One region of the Shewanella sp. SM23 genome, then DNA from elsewhere that is predicted to be linked to it. Evidence: predicted binding sites of a transcription regulator. Region 1 holds the regulator's gene; the other holds the start of a gene.
The links. Region 1 encodes ArgR, which controls arginine synthesis, uptake and breakdown. Its sites were predicted from a motif close to ANTGAATANNTATTCANT; they were not measured.

Region 1 (8,791 bases):
ACCGCCCGTAAATCTCTCTCCGAAATAGAACAAACCCAAGCAAGTTTAAACGCCTGCCAGCGAATGCTCGATGCATTGCAGGCCAACAAAGCGCAACATGTGGCGTTATATCTCACCCACGATGGCGAACTCGCCACGCCACCGCTGATCGCTGTGCTATGGCAAATGGGCATAAACACCTATCTGCCTAGGTTACATCCCTTCAATGCCGGACAATTATTATTCCTGCATTACACCGCAGATACCCCCATGCAGGCGAATCAATTCGGCATCTTAGAACCTAAATTAGATGTGCGCGCCATTATCCCAGTGACAGAGTTAGATGTGGTTATCACGCCCTTAGTGGCTTTTGATTTAATGGGAAATCGTATGGGCATGGGCGGCGGCTATTACGATAGGACGCTGGCAAACTGGCAGCTTAAAGGTAAACCTTTGCCTATGGGTTACGCCCACGACTGTCAGCAAGTGACGAGTTTACCCTGCGAGTATTGGGATGTGCCTTTACCGTTCATCATCACCCCAAGTCGGGTACTGACATTTTGAAAAAGAAGGATCTAGAAGCTAGATTCTACAGCCATGCAGTGGCGTTCTAGAGCCTTCTCTACCTTAAATGCCGGCCACCATCGACATTATGGCAACGACCAGTGACGTAGCGGCTATTCAGCAGATATTCCACTAAGTCGATAATTTCCTCATTCCCCGCCTCTTTCGGCAACAGCGCTTTGGCTAATGTTTTTTGCTGATAGGCAACATCATCTCCTGCATTAAATAGGATCATCGCAGGCGCAATCGAATTCACTTTGACCTCGGGCGCAAATTTGGCGGCAAAGGATAGCGTCATATTGTGCAGCGCGGCTTTACTGGCGGCATAGGCGATATGCTTCTGACTGCCCTTCTCTGCCACATAGTCAGTAATATGAATCACATCACTGCCGCCGATTTCATCGCCAGCAGCCGCACGTAGCTGCGCCTCTAAGGCCAAGTTCAACTGATAGGGTACGCTCACATGCACTTGCATCATGCGCTGCAGCACTTGGCTCGGCGCAAAAGTGGTACTCTTTAAAGGCTCATTCTTTGTAAGAACAGGATCAGGCAGCCAGTCCGAAGCATTGTGAATAATGGCGCGAACTTGAGGCTGTTGAGTTAACTCATCAATTAAGGAGCGCACTTGGGCATCGTCATAAAAATCGCAGGGATACAGAGTTGCGCCTAAGGCGTTAAGCTCATCGATACTGTCGTAATGGCTGCGATAAGTACCAATCACCTGCTGACCTTGGGCGAGAAAATGTTTGGCTAAGGCGTAACCTATGCGTTTACCCACGCCTGTGATTATGATGGGAGATGTCATACCTATCCTTTTGAGTCGTTATTGGTCAGGTTTTACCTTGTTCACTGAAATATATGTAATCAAGTTAAACTGATGAATAACCAAGATGTTACTGTACTCGTTTGAATTTAACCTAATAAAAAGCCAAATGAGACACACATTAGATTTTAATCAGCTGCGATCTAAAACCCTTTATTCTGCGTATAGGGTAGAAGAAAACCAAGCTTGAGTACTCACTTCAAGTATTGTGATCAAGTCATCAGAGGTAATACCGATGGAACTGCGGATTTTTTACGATGGAAATTGTCCATTATGTAGCGCCGAAATGCGTCAACTGAAAGCGCGCGATCCGAAGAACTTGATTGCGCTTGAGGATTTAAATGCGCCAGACTTTAGTAAGCGCTTCAGCCATATCGATAGAGACTACGCTAATACGATTCTCCATGGCGAAACCGCAACGGGCGAAGTGTTACTCGGGTTAGATGTCACTTGCAAAGCGTGGGCACTGACAGGAACACGCGCTTGGATCCAACTATTACGCCTGCCCGTGATTAAAACTGTGGCCGATTGGTGCTATCTCAGATTCGCAAAAAACAGATATCGCATCTCTTATTTACTGACGGGCAAAGCCCGCTGCGATGATAACTGCCAAATTCCCACTAAGCGCCGCTGATCGACTGAATTCGCCTGGTAAAATGTAAAACCCAGGCATAAAAAAACGGAGCTCAATGGCTCCGTTTTTAATTCGTCATAATCTAAAAAGATTATCCGAAAGATTATTTAACGAAATCAACGCCTAGTTTGATATCGCCTTTCAGCGTATCTAACATAGAATCACGAGCGTTAGCTTCGAATGCACTCACTTCACCGTAAGGCAGTACTTTTTCAATACCGTTTTTGCCTAACAGCACAGGTTGTGCGAAGAATTCAGCATGCTCGCTGCCGCCGTCAACATAGGCGCATTCAACGATGTTAGCTTCGCCTTGCAGACCACGAACCAGAGACAGACCGAAACGGCAAGCCGCTTGACCCATAGACAGAGTCGCGCTTCCGCCACCGGCTTTAGCTTCAACCACTTCTGTACCCGCGTTTTGGATGCGAGTCGTCAAACTTGCCACTTCTTCGTCAGTGAAAGTCGCGCCTTCAACTTGAGACAGTAATGGCAGAATAGTCACGCCGCTGTGGCCGCCGATCACATTCACTTTAACGTCAGCAACGTTCAGGCCTTTTAATTCGGCGATGAAAGTTTCAGAGCGGATCACGTCTAATGTCGTGATACCGAACAGACGGTTCTTATCGTAAACACCCGCTTTTTTCATCACTTCTGCAGCGATAGCTACGGTCGTGTTGACTGGGTTAGTGATAATGCCAACCAAAGCCGTAGGGCAAGTTGCCGCTACTTTTTCGATCAGGTTGCGAACGATACCCGCATTGATATTGAACAGATCAGAACGATCCATACCAGGCTTACGCGCAACACCAGCAGAAATTAGAACAACGTCAGCACCCACGAGGGCAGGCGTTGGATCTTCACCAGCAAAACCTTTGATTTCAACAGCAGTTGGAATGTGGCTCAAGTCAACCGCAACACCCGGAGTTACCGGTGCGATATCATATAGAGACAATTGTGAACCCGCAGGCAATTGAGTTTTTAACAGTAGGGCAAGAGCCTGGCCGATACCACCAGCAGCACCAAGTACAGCAACTTTCATAGTTATCTCCGTTATTTCTCGGATATGTGTGACATGGATCTAATTTGCGTTGGCGTCACATTACTGGAATGTCACAACAATTTCAATTATCCCTTAGTCGTGGGACAAAAGAATTCCGGAATAACGTAGAAGCAATGTAGAACAATTACTCAAATTGGGATTTTTACGCCCCCTACAAACGCTTAACCACTGGGGCTTAGTGAATTTTTATTCAACCAATCTGGTTATTTGTTGACAATTTTTCTAAAAATATTCAAAATGGGCCTGTTTTTTTGAATAACGAATAATAATATTATGCAAACGACCAAGAATCAGGATGACCTTGTTAGAATTTTTAAGTCGATTTTAAAAGAAGAGCGCTTTGGCTCTCAGAGTGAAATCGTCACCGCCTTGCAAGCTGAAGGCTTTGGTAATATTAACCAATCGAAAGTGTCACGCATGCTCAGCAAGTTCGGCGCAGTGCGGACTCGCAACGCTAAGCAAGAGATGGTGTATTGCTTACCAGCCGAATTAGGCGTACCCACCGCGGGTAGCCCACTGAAGAATTTGGTACTCGACGTCGATCACAACCAAGCTATGATCGTCGTGCGAACTAGCCCAGGTGCCGCGCAGCTGATTGCCCGCTTGTTGGATTCTATCGGTAAACCAGAAGGCATTTTGGGTACGATTGCCGGTGATGACACTATCTTTATTTGCCCATCGAGCATCCAAGATATCGCCGATACCTTAGAAACCATCAAATCTTTATTCAATTACGCAGAATAAAAAAACAGGTCAGTGAGCTGACCTGTTCTATTTTATCTGTACATTTTGAAGTGCAATATAGCGCTGGTTATTTGGCCATTGTCCCGATTACGTTACACATTCCAGCACAATATCTAACTCACAATATCTAACTCAACTATAACGATATCAGTAAGCCACACTGATGCGCTGGTTTGGGTGAGCGCCCTTTTCGGCTTCATCTACCATGGCTTTTGCGTAATCGGTTACAGAGATACGGCTTTGACCATTAGCATCGGTAAAGAAGCTGTCGCCACCAAGGCGATATGGACCTTCACTCTCACCGGGATAAATCTCAGCGGCTGGGCTCACAAAGGTCCAATTGATTGCCGTTTGCGCCGCACGGAATACCTGCAAAGCTTCACCCTGAGCTAACGCCTCATCTTTATATGCTGCTGGGAAATCTGGACTAGAGACCAGCGTCACACCCGGCGCCACTTCTAAACTCCCAGCACCACCGACCCACAATAAACGTGGCACGTTAGCGTTAGGCAGCACATCCAGTAAATGCTGAACCGTACTCGCCACTAGACCATGATTTTGTTGGGCGCGGCCACCAACGGCGGCAATCACGACATCTACGCCAGCAAAGGTATCGGCGACCAATGGCTGCTCTAAATCCACGGCACGTACTGCCACATCAGCCACGGATAACTTGCTTGGATCACGCACTAACGCTGTCACTTGATGTCCACGACTCTGTGCTTCTTTTAAAATTGCACCACCGATCCAACCCGTTGCACCTAAAATTGCGATTTTCATTTCATTGTCTCACTCAGATGATTTACATTGGAACCAGTTTACTTGCAGTTTTTCACCTAATAAACATCAATAATTGAGCATGATTGTTTCAATATAGGATACTAATGTGGATAAAATTGCCGCAATACGCAGTTTCGTCGAAGTCGCAAACTGTGGCAGCTTTACCAAAGCTGCCGAACATTTAGACCTCAGCCGCCTGCAGGTTTCCCGTCATATTCAAGAAGTGGAGCAGTGGTTGAGTTTACGCTTATTACACCGCACCACGCGCAGCGCCAGCTTGACTTTGCAGGGTGAGGAAGCACTACAATTTTGCCAGCGGATCTTAAGTGAAGTTGCGGCCATGGAGAGCCGTGCCCACAGCCATAACAGTGAACTGGTAGGCAGTATTCGTATCGCTACGCCTATTGGCCTTGGGCAGCACAGTCTGTTTGATGTCGTCGATCGCTTTATTAAAATTCATCCTAAGGTCAACATTCAACTGGTGATGTCGGACAGTTTTGCGCAATTGGTAGATGAGAGAGTCGACGTGGCGCTACGTTATACCGAGCAGCCCGATGAGAATCTCATAGCTCGGCGTTTGATGACCATAGATGCAGTACTTTGCGCGGCGCCGAGCTATCTTGATAGCGCAACGCCACTCCTCGAACCCATTGATCTGCTGGCCCACAACTGCCTCATACACTCAGCGCAACAAAACTGGCCTTTTCTAAAAGAACTGCAAGCCGAGCACGTCAAAGTTACAGGGAATCTTAGGGCTAACGATATGGGAGTGTTGGTCAGTGCGGCGCTACGTGGACATGGCATAGTGCGTTTACCCTGTGACTTAGCTAACCAATACCTTGCCAGTGGTCAACTCAAAGAAGTCCTACCCGAATTTACGACACCAGGCCAAACCTTGTGGGCGGTATATTTGTCCCGCAGTTATCAGCAAAATCTAGTGCGCGCTTTTATCGATTTCACCGCCCTGCAATGGCAGCTCGATATCAAAAAATGGGTTCCCGCGCATTAGCATAAAAAACGCACTTAGGCGTTAGCTTAAGTGCGTCTCGATTGATGCTAATCCGGCTTGATTATAGAAAGCTTATTCGTCGAACTGCAGCATAAAATCCAGTGCGGGGGCAAAGAAAGATGAACCTGTCATCGCCTTAGTAAAATGCATCAAGTGATCATGATTGCCTTCGCCATCACCAAACATCATGCTATGCAGCATCTTTTCAAAATGTTCTGGCGTGCGGCAGTTAGAGATAAACATTAATCCCTGCTCCTTCAGCGAACCATAGGGCATACTCTGACGCAGGATCTCCATTGACTTACCATCGGCATCTTTAAGATTAACGCGCTTGATATGGCTGGTCAGTGGCTTATCTTCAGATTCATACTCGATATTATCTTGCTTAGTACGGCCGATAATATCCTCTTGTTTTTTAACTGGTAATCTATGCCACTTACTCAAGTTATGGGCATACTTTTGCACATGAATATAGCTGCCACCCTTAAACTCAGGATCCTCATCACCCACAAGTGCCACTTCCTGGCGGTGACGCCCCTTAGGGTTTTCGGTACCATCGACAAAACCAGTCAAATCACGGCTATCCATAAATCTAAAGCCACGCTCTTCTTCAACTAACTCCACTAAATCTTCAAACATTTGGCTGATTTCATTAGCCACTAAATGCAGAATATCGTAACGATCACTGCGAATATGCACGAATAAATCATATTCAATTGCAGGTGCTTCACGACTGCCCACTTGCATCGCAGGGAAAGGTTTAAGCAGTTCTGGGCGAGCAGTAGGATAGAGGCTATCCCAATAATTAGCACCAATACCAACAAAACCATTGAATGCACTGTCGGAATATTGATCTGTCAGCTCATAAATATACTGCGCAACGTTGGCAAGACAGGGACGTAATTGCGACTCGACATTGTCATTGGCATTAAACATCAAATAGACACTGTGTAAGTTCCCCTCTGCACACACACCCAACTGTTCACGCGGCATATTTTGAATATCCATTTGGTTATCACCCTTTTTCTAAATTCATTTTCGGCAATATTATCCGCAACTTTACCTAAAAATGACATTAACTAACGCACAGTTTGCTCTGATCTGTTTATGATAATGCCAATAGCGGAGCATTATCCCACCCCAGACCCTTAAACATAAAAATTGACGAGACCATTAAAGTCTCGCCAATCAGTTAAATCGAATCAATGACGTCAGGTTCACTCAGTGTTGAGCTTACCTTAGCATTTATCTTAGTGTTAATAGCCTGCGGCGTGACCATCCTTGCGACTCTCAGAGGCCGCACGATATACGCCGGTTTCGGCATTAAATCCAATGGCTTGATAGCCACCAAACTCCCCAAGTCCATCACGCAGCACATGGCCTTTCTTAATCAACTCACGACGGGTTTCTACCGGAAAACCTGATTCCAGACTGACGTAGCCGCCATCCTTCATCACTTCGCCTGTGGGCTCGGTTGACCCCATATGCAAAATTCTGGGGGCATCGCCCGCTTCTTGCAAGTTCATTTTAAAATCAATCAGATTCATTACAATCTGCGCGTGCATTTGTGGTTGAGTCGCGCCGCCCATCACCCCAAAGCTCAGCCAAGGTTTACCGTCTTTGGTCACAAAAGCCGGAATAATGGTATGGAATGGACGCTTACCCGGTGCGTAGGTATTAAAACGCCCTTCCGTTAAATCAAACATTTGCCCACGGTCTTGCAGCACAAAGCCGAGATCCGGCGGTGTCATCCCTGACCCCATACCACGGTAATTACTCTGAATGAGTGACACCATGTTGCCATCTTTGTCGGCGGTAGTCAGGTACACAGTATCGCCATGTTGCAACGCTGGATTACCCGCATCGACACTCTTGGCGGCTTTTGTAGGGTCAATCAACTTAGCGCGATCATAGTTATATTTCTGTGAGATAAGCTCGGTAACGGGCACTTTATTAAAGGCCATGTCGGCATAAAACTTAGCTCTGTCAGCAAAGGCGAGTTTCTTTGCTTCGACAAATAAATGGACATATTCAGGACTATTAAAGCCCATGGCAGCCACATTAAAGGGTTCCATGGTTTTTAAGATTTGTAGCGCCGCAATGCCTTGACCATTAGGTGGCAGTTCCCACACATCGTAACCACGGTAGTTCACCGAAACGGGATCTATCCAGTCGCTAGTATGGCTCGCTAAGTCATCATAACTTAAATAACCACCTTGGGATTTCATGTACTTATCAATACTTTTGGCAATATCACCTTTATAGAAAGCATCGCGGCCGCCCTTGGCAATTTTCTCATAGGTGTTAGCAAGCGCGGGATTTTTAAAGATTTCCCCTACGGCAGGCATCTTACCATTAGGCATATAGGTTTCTTTAAAACCGGGAAATTTAGCCAGTTTTTTACCACTAGCATCAAGGTAATAGGCAATCAACTCTGACACAGGGAAACCATCACGGGCGTAATGAATGGCAGGCGCGAGGTTATCAGCCATAGCTAATTTACCAAACTTATTATGCAGCTCATACCAACCGTCCACAGTGCCCGGTACAGAAACCGGCAAAGGTCCAAGCGGCGGTAAATAGTCTAATCCGAGGGATTTAAGCTTTTCTAAACTTAAGGATTTGGGACTGCGCCCCGATGCATTTAGACCATAGAGGCGTTTATCTTTTGCGCTCCAAACGATAGCAAATAAGTCCCCGCCGACACCCGAGCCCGTTGGCTCGACTAATCCTAACATAGCGTTAGCGGCAATCGCTGCATCGACCGCACTGCCGCCCTGTTTGAGTATATCAATAGCGACTTGCGTGGCTAAAGGCTGACTGGTCGCCGCCATCCCTTGGGTTGCATACACTTCTGATCGCGTTGCGAAGGCTTTACCTGTGATCCTATCCATGGCCATCACTCCTGAAGACGATATTGCCGTTGCTACAATAACGAGGGTGCAAATTGAATTTATTGTTTTTATCATAATTCCTCCAAAACCGGAGGATAAAAGTAGCAAGGATGGTCGAAAATATCACCAACCAATACCGCATAGACCCAAGTTTAACGTAAGCAAAAATGTCGTACTTTAGTTGGCTATGTCATATCAGCATTGAATAAATACTCATCGCTTAGATTGGGTCCCCACAGTTTGAATATGCTGAAGATTCAAACAACACGAGCGAATGCGGCTCAGTCGTTACCCCAACCTTTTG
Region 2 (8,791 bases), on a different contig from region 1:
ATTGGCAATATCCACCAGCAAATCCTCCACGGCGGTGTGACAGCAACGGTACTCGATGTGGTTGGCGGACTCACGGCCTTTGCAGGACTGGCCGCCAGTCGTGATGATTGGACGGTCGAAGAGCTGCAGCAACGCCTGCAAACCCTAGGGACAATTGATATGCGCGTCGATTATCTGCGGCCGGGACGCGGCCTCACCTTTACGGGCACGGGCAGCGTCATTCGTGCGGGTAATCGAGTTTCAGTATGCCGCATGGAACTACATAATGAGCAAGGCACGCATATCGCTTTTGGAACAGGGACTTATATGGTGGGTTAGGCGGTTAAATTTAGATGTGTATTACTGCCTTAGGGCTCAAAATTGACTAAGGTAAACGTCTTGAACAACAGGATGTTTACTCACTTTAATCGCCCATTCAATTTTTTGTGGAGATATTCTGTAACGAAAAGAACACGGCGATACCCTTGAGTCAGCGGTCAGACACACCTACAATCGCCACCTTGTTGTTCTTCGAAGATGTCTCATGCCAAATCTTGAATACCGCAAAGGGATCCTACTTGCCGTCAGTGCTTACTGTATGTGGGGTTTTGCGCCTTTATATTTCAAATTACTCAACCATGTTTCCGCCACCGAAATCTTGCTCCATCGAGTGATTTGGTCATTCGTGTTTATGCTGATCATTATGCAGTTTATCGGCGGTTTTTCTCGCTTACGCTTACTGTTTAAACAGCCTAAACAGTTGATGGTTCTCACCATTACTTCCATATTGATCGCGGGAAACTGGCTACTATTTATCTGGGCGGTAAATAACGATCACATGCTCGATGCCAGCCTAGGTTACTTCATCAATCCTTTACTCAACGTCTTACTCGGTATGTTATTTCTAGGCGAAAGGTTGCGTAAACTGCAATGGTTTGCGGTTTCACTCGCCAGCGCTGGCGTATTGATCCAGTTAATCTCTTTTGGCTCGATTCCCATCGTCTCACTGGCACTCGCGGGCACCTTTGGTTTCTATGCACTGCTGCGAAAAAAGGTCAATGTGGATGCTAAGGCCGGATTATTGGTCGAAACCGCAGTGTTATTACCGGTAGCGCTGATTTATCTCGTCGCAACCTTAGACACTGCCACGGCGAGCATGCTGACTAACGATTGGCAATTGAATCTGATGTTAATGGCGGCGGGGATAGTGACTACCATTCCTTTGCTGTGTTTTGCAGGGGCAGCGGTACGTATTCCATTGTCTATGCTCGGCTTTTTCCAATATATTGGCCCGAGTATTATGTTCATCCTCGCGGTGAGTCTGTTCAATGAGCCCTTCGATGCCGAAAAAGGCGTGACCTTCGGCTTTATCTGGAGCGCGCTACTCGTCTTTACCTTAGATATGGCCTATAAACGCAAGACGGCGTAAGCATTATCACGCCGATACACAGTTGCAGAAGTGATGACATATGATGATTACTTTTGTAACTGTGCTAAAAACTCACTCCCTTGCGGTACTGTCAGTAATAAACTGTAGCCTTTAGTCGTTGGCACTAACACTAACTGCGATTTATCTGTTATCGCCAAAAATACCCTGCCTTTCCCTTGTAGATTAAACCAACCCAATTGAAATCCTGGCATGCCTATACCGTTCGTTTTAAAGCTCGGCGTTAAATCTGCCTCTTGTTGCAAATCGACTATACGTGCCTCGGCGGGCAATAAATCCACGCGGGATAACTGCACTTTATAGAAGGGAACATCCACTGTGAGCTCTGTATCGGTTAACACTAATTCGGCGCTATTCGATTGATAGAAGACCCAAGAAAATCCGCCCATCATCACCAGCAATATACCTAAACTCGCTGACTTCGCTATCTTAGGCATATTTTTTAGCCATAACATCAGCAAGATACCCGCTAAACCGAGCAATAAGACGATAAAGCTGAAGATAGAGGTTTGGATTAAAGGGGCGAGTTCAAAAAATTGAGGACTCATTGGCAGTATCTCCCGTGCAGTGAAGCCTTAATCTGCCAATAAAGACATATTATGTCAATAAAAATGCCAGCGCTAATATGAGTACTAGGCTGGCATTGATTCGATTGAGTTAGAACGGCTTAAAGATCGAGCGCGAGAATTTTTGAGCGGCGTTGATAGTTATACAACTGCTTCTTCTTCTGTGGCAGTGCTTCAACATCTTCAATCACAAAACCATGCTCTAAGAACCAGTGAATGCTCCGAGTTGTCAATGCAAACAAGCGTGAATAACCGCGGTTTCTAGCCTGATTGATAATGTTCTTCAGCAGTAAGCTCCCTCTATCGGCATCGCGATAATCAGGATGCACCACCAAACAAGCAAACTCACCCGCATTGTCCTCTTCAAAAGGATAGAGCGCAGCGCAACCAATCACTAAACCGTCGCGCTCAATCAACATGAACTGTTCGATTTCAATCTCAAGCTGCTCACGACTACGACGCACCAGAATGCCTTGTTCCTCCAATGGACGAATAAGGTTCAACACACCGCCAATATCGGCGATCGACGCACAGCGTAAACGCTCAGCACTCTCAGTGACGATTTGTGTACCAATCCCTTCGCGGGAAAACAGTTCCTGCAACAAGGCGCCATCTTCGAGGTAGCTGACTAAGTGACAACGTGGCACACCATTGCGGCAAGCATCGATACTGGCTTTGAGAAACGCCATAGTACCAACACAAGCAGAACCTTGCTCGGCCAGCTTGTTCATGATGTTTTGCGCATCATTTGGCATCAACTCGGCAATCACATCGCCATTTCGATCGAGAATACCGTTCTGTGAGCTAAAGCCGATCATCTTGTCTGCTTTGAGCTTAATCGCCACTTGAGTCGCGATTTCCTCGGCGGTGAGATTAAAACTTTCACCAGTAACCGAAGCCGCAATCGGCCCCATCAATACGATGCAGTGATTATCTAACTGACGTTTTAAGCCTTGCACATCAATACGACGCACTTTGCCACTCAGACAAAAGTCCACACCATTATCCACACCCAGTGGTTGAGCAATCACAAAGTTGCCGCTCACTAAGTTAATTTGCGCACCTTGCATCGGCGTATTACTTAAACTCATGGATAAACGCGCTGTGATATCAAATTGCAGTGCACCCGCAACTTGCTTAATCACTTTGAGCGAATCTTCATCCGTGATACGCACACCGTCGTGGTAGGCAGGCGCAATACCGTTGGCGGCTAATGCAGCATCAATCTGCGGCCTAGCGCCATATACCAACACCACTTTGATCCCTAAACTGTGCAGCAGGGCGACATCATTTAAGATGGCGCGGAATTGATTTTGAGCCAAAGCTTCACCGCCAAGCATGACCACAAAAGTTTTACCTCTGTGGGCATTAACATAGGGGGCAGAATGACGAAATCCATCAACCAGTTCAGTGGTACGCACGCGTTATTTACACCTCATTTTTGAGCTGGCAGCGTCACTATGACACACCAGGAATGAATCGCTAACTTCCGCGTATGGTATTGCATTTTAATTCACATATAAAGAATTTATTCTCACTAAAGTGCAGATTTGATGATTTAAAGTGCTTAGAACTGCACTATTTTATATTTTCAGTAAGTGTTCACACTTTTTTAACTTCACAGGGGATGATTCAGCGGCATCAGTTTGCGAGGCAATTATCTCAACTTGATGACTAGCCACTAAAAAAAGCGCAAAAAAAAGCCCCTTAAATAAGGGGCTTTTCTCGAAACACTAACCAAGGATTACTTGATTTTGGCTTCTTTGTAGATAACGTGCTGACGAATAACTGGATCAAATTTTTTGATTTCCATTTTTTCAGGCATGTTACGCTTGTTTTTTTCAGTTGTGTAGAAGTGACCAGTCTTAGCTGTAGAAACTAATTTGATCTTCTCACGATTACCTTTAGCTTTAGCCATGATCTATTATACCTTCTCGCCACGGGCACGAAGTTCAGCAACAACAACTTCGATACCTTTTTTGTCGATCAGACGGATACCTTTAGTAGATACACGTAACTGTACGAAACGCTTTTCTTCTTCTAACCAAAAACGGTGGTTTTGTAGGTTAGGTAAAAAACGACGACGGGTCGCGTTTTTTGCATGCGAACGGTTGTTACCAACCATCGGCTTCTTGCCAGTAACTTGGCATACTCTTGACATGTCAATCTTCTCCAAAAACAATTTTAACGCTCGAGCATTAATGTGCCTCGTATGGCCGTCGCCCGAGGCACAAAGAGGGCGCATTTTATACACGATCACAGAGTGAAGATCAAGTGTTAGATTAATTAATCCAGCCTCGTTCTGCAAAAGAAACTATCTCTCGATCACCTACAACCATATGGTCCAATAAGGATACGTCTATGGTTGCTAACGCATTTTTTAATCGCTCAGTTATTCGTCGGTCAGCCTGACTGGGCTCGGCAATACCAGACGGATGATTATGACAAACTATAACTGCTGCGGCCTTTTTCTCCAGCACTAAGCTCACCACTTCACGTGGATATACTGAGGCTGAGTCTATTGTGCCGCGGAATAATTCGACAAATTGAATCACTCTATGCTGGCTATCCAGCAGTAAAACTGCGAACACTTCATAGGAGCGATCGGCCAATTGTCGCATTAAATAGTCCCGAGTTAAATCGGGATTTGTCAAAACCTGACCTCTTTGCAGATTTTCCTGCGCTACACGCCGCGCTAATTCGGCCGCAGCTTGAAGCTGGGCGTATTTTACAGGTCCTACGCCCGGAAGTCGACACACCTGATTTCTTGGGGCACAGAGCAGATTTCTGAGACCGCCAAACTCGCTAATAAGCGACCTAGCAAGGTCAACCGCGTTTAATCCGGCTAAACCGTTACGCAGCAATACTGCTAGTAATTCAGCATCCGAGAGATGCGCAGCTCCTTTTTGTAACAGTTTATCTCTGGGACCTTCGCCCTCAGGCCAATCTTTAATCCCCATGTGACCTCCCTGTCATCTCACATATTTTCACTTTACTGAGTATGGACGAGATTTTTTGAACTGGGATAGTCACTAAAATTCACCGCTTTGTGATATTGTTGCCAGCATTATTTCTATCTCGGATGATGTCTGTGAGTCTGACAAATAAAAACGTCCTGCTGGGCATTGGCGGCGGTATTGCGGCCTATAAAAGTGCTGATTTAGTACGTCGCTTGAAGGAGCGAGGTTTTGATGTGCGCGTGGTGATGAGCCAAAGTGCGATGGAATTTATCACGCCTCTGACGCTGCAAGCGTTGTCTGGACATCCAGTGGCATCTAGCTTGCTCGACCCCGCAGCAGAAGCAGCCATGGGTCATATAGAACTCGCTCGTTGGGCAGATCTCGTCATCATAGCCCCTGCAACCGCAAACCTATTGGCGCGGATTAATGCAGGCATGGCCGATGAGCTAATCACCACCACATGTCTTGCCACTGAGGCGCCAATTGCCCTGTGTCCAGCAATGAATCAGCAGATGTACCGCAATCTGGCTACGCAGGCGAATTTAACTAGCCTAGCATCACGTGGTTTTACCCTTTGGGGACCCGCCAGTGGCAGTCAGGCCTGTGGTGAAGTGGGTCCTGGACGCATGCTCGAACCGCTAGAAATTGCCGAGCTAGCCAGTGATTTTTTTGCAGCAAAAGAAGTCTCTGCGCTGCCTCTGGCTGGCCAGTCAGTGCTGATTACCGCCGGACCAACCCGTGAAGCAATTGATCCCGTCAGATACATTTCAAATCACAGTTCTGGAAAAATGGGCTTTGCACTCGCCAAAGCCGCGGCAGATATGGGTGCAGCAGTCACCTTAGTCTCAGGCCCAGTAAATCTCAGCACCCCAAAAGGCGTGACACGGATTGATGTTGAATCGGCGCAAAATATGCTCGATGCTGTTATGGATAACGTTGATAAAAAAGATATTTTTATTGGCTGCGCCGCCGTTGCAGACTACCGCATTAGTGATATTGCTACCTGTAAGATCAAAAAATCGACCGAAGAAATGCAACTTGCGCTGGTGAGGAATCCTGATATCTTAGCCACGGTTGCGAGCTTACCTAACCGTCCTTTTGTGGTGGGATTTGCCGCCGAAACCCATGATGTAGAAGCCTATGCGCACGATAAGCTCAAACGTAAAAACTTGAACATGATCGCCGCAAACGACGTTTCCATTGCTGGCCTAGGCTTTAATGCCGATGCTAATGCCCTGCGTGTTTTCTGGCCGCACGGCAGTCAAGATTTGCCTGCTACTGACAAACTCACGTTGGCACGGCAATTACTTTCGTTGATAGTGAAAGAAAAAACAAATACATGAAAACACCGATTGAATTAAAAATTCTCGACTCCCGTATCGGCTCAGAATTTCCTTTGCCCGCTTACGCCACCGCAGGCAGTGCAGGCATGGATCTTCGCGCCATGATAGACACGGCTTTAACCATAGCACCGGGTGAAACAGTGCTCATTCCCACGGGGATTGCTATTCATGTGGCCGACCCAGGACTTGCTGCGGTGATTTTACCGCGCTCAGGCCTTGGCCATAAACACGGTATCGTACTGGGGAATCTAGTCGGACTCATAGATTCAGATTACCAAGGCCCCTTAATGGTATCTTGTTGGAATCGTGGTGACAGTCCATTCACCTTAGAAATGGGCGATCGTCTCGCGCAACTGGTGTTTGTTCCTGTGGTACAAGCACAATTCAAACTCGTTGATGAGTTCGACAGCTCAGACCGTGGTGAAGGCGGATTTGGCCATTCAGGCACTAAATAATCCCCTAAGTCGTTATTGAGCCAAGGATACTGCAATGGCTGTAAGCCCAAAAATTAATCGTCGTGAACACATTCTGCAATGTCTAGCGCAGATGCTAGAAACCAACCCAGGACAAAGGATCACCACAGCGAAACTGGCCTCAGAAGTCGGTGTATCGGAAGCCGCCCTGTATCGCCACTTCCCGAGTAAAGCGCGGATGTTCGAAGGCTTAATCGAATTTATCGAAGAGTCGTTATTGTCGCGCATCAATTTAATCATGGATGACGAAAAAGACACCATGAAGCGCTGCCAGTTGGTACTGCAACTGCTGCTGATCTTTGCCGAGCGTAACCCAGGAATTTCCCGCGTTCTCAACGGTGATGCTCTACTCGGTGAAAATGAACGCCTGCGAAGTCGTATTGGTAACTTATTTGCCAAAATTGAAACCCAGTTAAAGCAAATTTTACGGGAAAAAACCCTGCGAGAAGGTAAAGGCTTCAACTTAGACGAAGCCATATTAGCCAATTTACTGTTAGCCTTTGCCGAAGGCCGCATCGCCCAATTTGTACGAAGTGAATTCAAACTCAAACCGACGACACACTTCGATGAACAGTGGCGTTTTATCCAGCATCAACTTTTACAAAGCTAATGATTTTTCAACATAAAGGACGGTAACTATCGTCCTTTATGTTCGGTATTCCTTCCTTGTTTCGCCCCATCTTTTGTTTTATCCTCGAAAAACATTTTAAGAACAAAAAACACAATGATTTTACAAGGATGTCAGATGAAACTCTTCCGATTAGCCGCATTGGCGACACTTTGCTTACCAATACTTCCAATATCCACCTTTGCAGCCAATAGCTCCAACGCGAATGCGTTATCGCAAGCACAGTTATTCAGCAAAGGTGATGAGTACTCGGATGTAAAAATATCACCTACTGGTAAATATTTAAGCGCTATCACAAGTGTCGAAGGTAAAAACGTTCTCTTAGTCTTAGATACCCAAACCAAAAAACTCCTCAATGCGATACGTTTTCCCGGTAATGCTCAAGTCGGCGACTATGAATGGGCCAATAGTGAGCGACTGGTACTGGCAAAAGAATACCTAAAAGGCTGGCAAGACACACCTATCTACTACGGTGAATTGATGGCGGTAAATGCCGATGGTTCACGAAAAGCGTATCTATTCGGCTTCGAGAGTGGCGAGCAACAAACAGGTTCAAATATCAAGAAAAACACACCTATGCGTGCGAGCGCGTTTATCCTCGATCCTCTGCCAGATGATGAACGCTACATGTTAGTCAATGCTATTCCATGGAATGATAGGATCAATCTTGACTTTGAACTATCACAAGATGTCTATCGCGTAGACTTGTTCAATGGCACACGTAAACGCATCACAGGCTCACCTATCGGCAGAGCCCGTTTTATGACAGACCATGATGGAGAGGTTCGCTTCGTTGCAGGTGAAGACAAACAAAACATCACTAAAGTCTTCTACCGCAAAGATGGTAACTGGGTAAATACAGATAAACTAAATCTAGGTCTTGCTGATTTTAAACCACTCTCCTTTGCCGATGATAAAAATACGATTTATGCCGCGGGTCGCTCCCAAGGTGAAACCTTAGGGGTTTACAAAATTAATCTCGAAACGGGCGATAAAACTGAAATCATTCAGGATGAAAACGTTGACCCTAGCAACTTTTGGATTAACGGCACCAATAAACAACTTTACGCCGTCGAGTTTGAAAATGGTTACCCGAGTTATGCCTTTGTCGATAATGAGGATTCGCACGCTAAATTGCTAAAAGATCTGCTTGGTGCTCTCCCCGGCCATCAAGTACGAATTGTTAGCGAAACCCGAGATGCAGAAAAACTCGTTGTACTTGCGTTTAACGATCGAAACCCTGGCGATTACTACATATTTGATACGAAAACACTAAAACTTGAATATCTAGCCGCCGCTAAAAAATGGCTCGACCCAGAGCAAATGGCTGATGTTAAACCCATCAGTTTCACCAGCCGTGATGGTAAACAACTCCATGGGTATCTAACGCTCCCC

Region 2: argA (amino-acid N-acetyltransferase) is a predicted target of ArgR. The motif match lies at 3,493-3,510, and genes of this name have one in related genera.

The regions. Positions count from the first base shown of each region.
Region 1 covers NZ_JAKKRM010000004.1:193,502-202,292, forward strand. Annotated here, with positions in the region: gene L5L98_RS07335 (5-formyltetrahydrofolate cyclo-ligase) at 1-543, shown strand, start outside; gene folM (dihydromonapterin reductase) at 602-1,348, opposite strand; gene L5L98_RS07345 (thiol-disulfide oxidoreductase DCC family protein) at 1,602-2,000, shown strand; gene mdh (malate dehydrogenase) at 2,104-3,039, opposite strand; gene argR (transcriptional regulator ArgR) at 3,334-3,804, shown strand; gene L5L98_RS07360 (NAD(P)-dependent oxidoreductase) at 3,952-4,584, opposite strand; gene L5L98_RS07365 (LysR family transcriptional regulator) at 4,691-5,593, shown strand; gene L5L98_RS07370 (Dyp-type peroxidase) at 5,666-6,601, opposite strand; gene ggt (gamma-glutamyltransferase) at 6,850-8,562, opposite strand; gene L5L98_RS07380 (ABC transporter ATP-binding protein) at 8,708-8,791, opposite strand, start outside.
Region 2 covers NZ_JAKKRM010000007.1:36,310-45,100, forward strand. Annotated here, with positions in the region: gene L5L98_RS10675 (thioesterase family protein) at 1-318, shown strand, start outside; gene rarD (EamA family transporter RarD) at 524-1,408, shown strand; gene L5L98_RS10685 (PH domain-containing protein) at 1,456-1,974, opposite strand; gene argA (amino-acid N-acetyltransferase) at 2,094-3,413, opposite strand; gene rpmG (50S ribosomal protein L33) at 3,737-3,910, opposite strand; gene rpmB (50S ribosomal protein L28) at 3,917-4,153, opposite strand; gene radC (RadC family protein) at 4,275-4,952, opposite strand; gene coaBC (bifunctional phosphopantothenoylcysteine decarboxylase/phosphopantothenate--cysteine ligase CoaBC) at 5,075-6,295, shown strand; gene dut (dUTP diphosphatase) at 6,292-6,750, shown strand; gene slmA (nucleoid occlusion factor SlmA) at 6,785-7,378, shown strand; gene L5L98_RS10725 (alpha/beta hydrolase family protein) at 7,514-8,791, shown strand, end outside.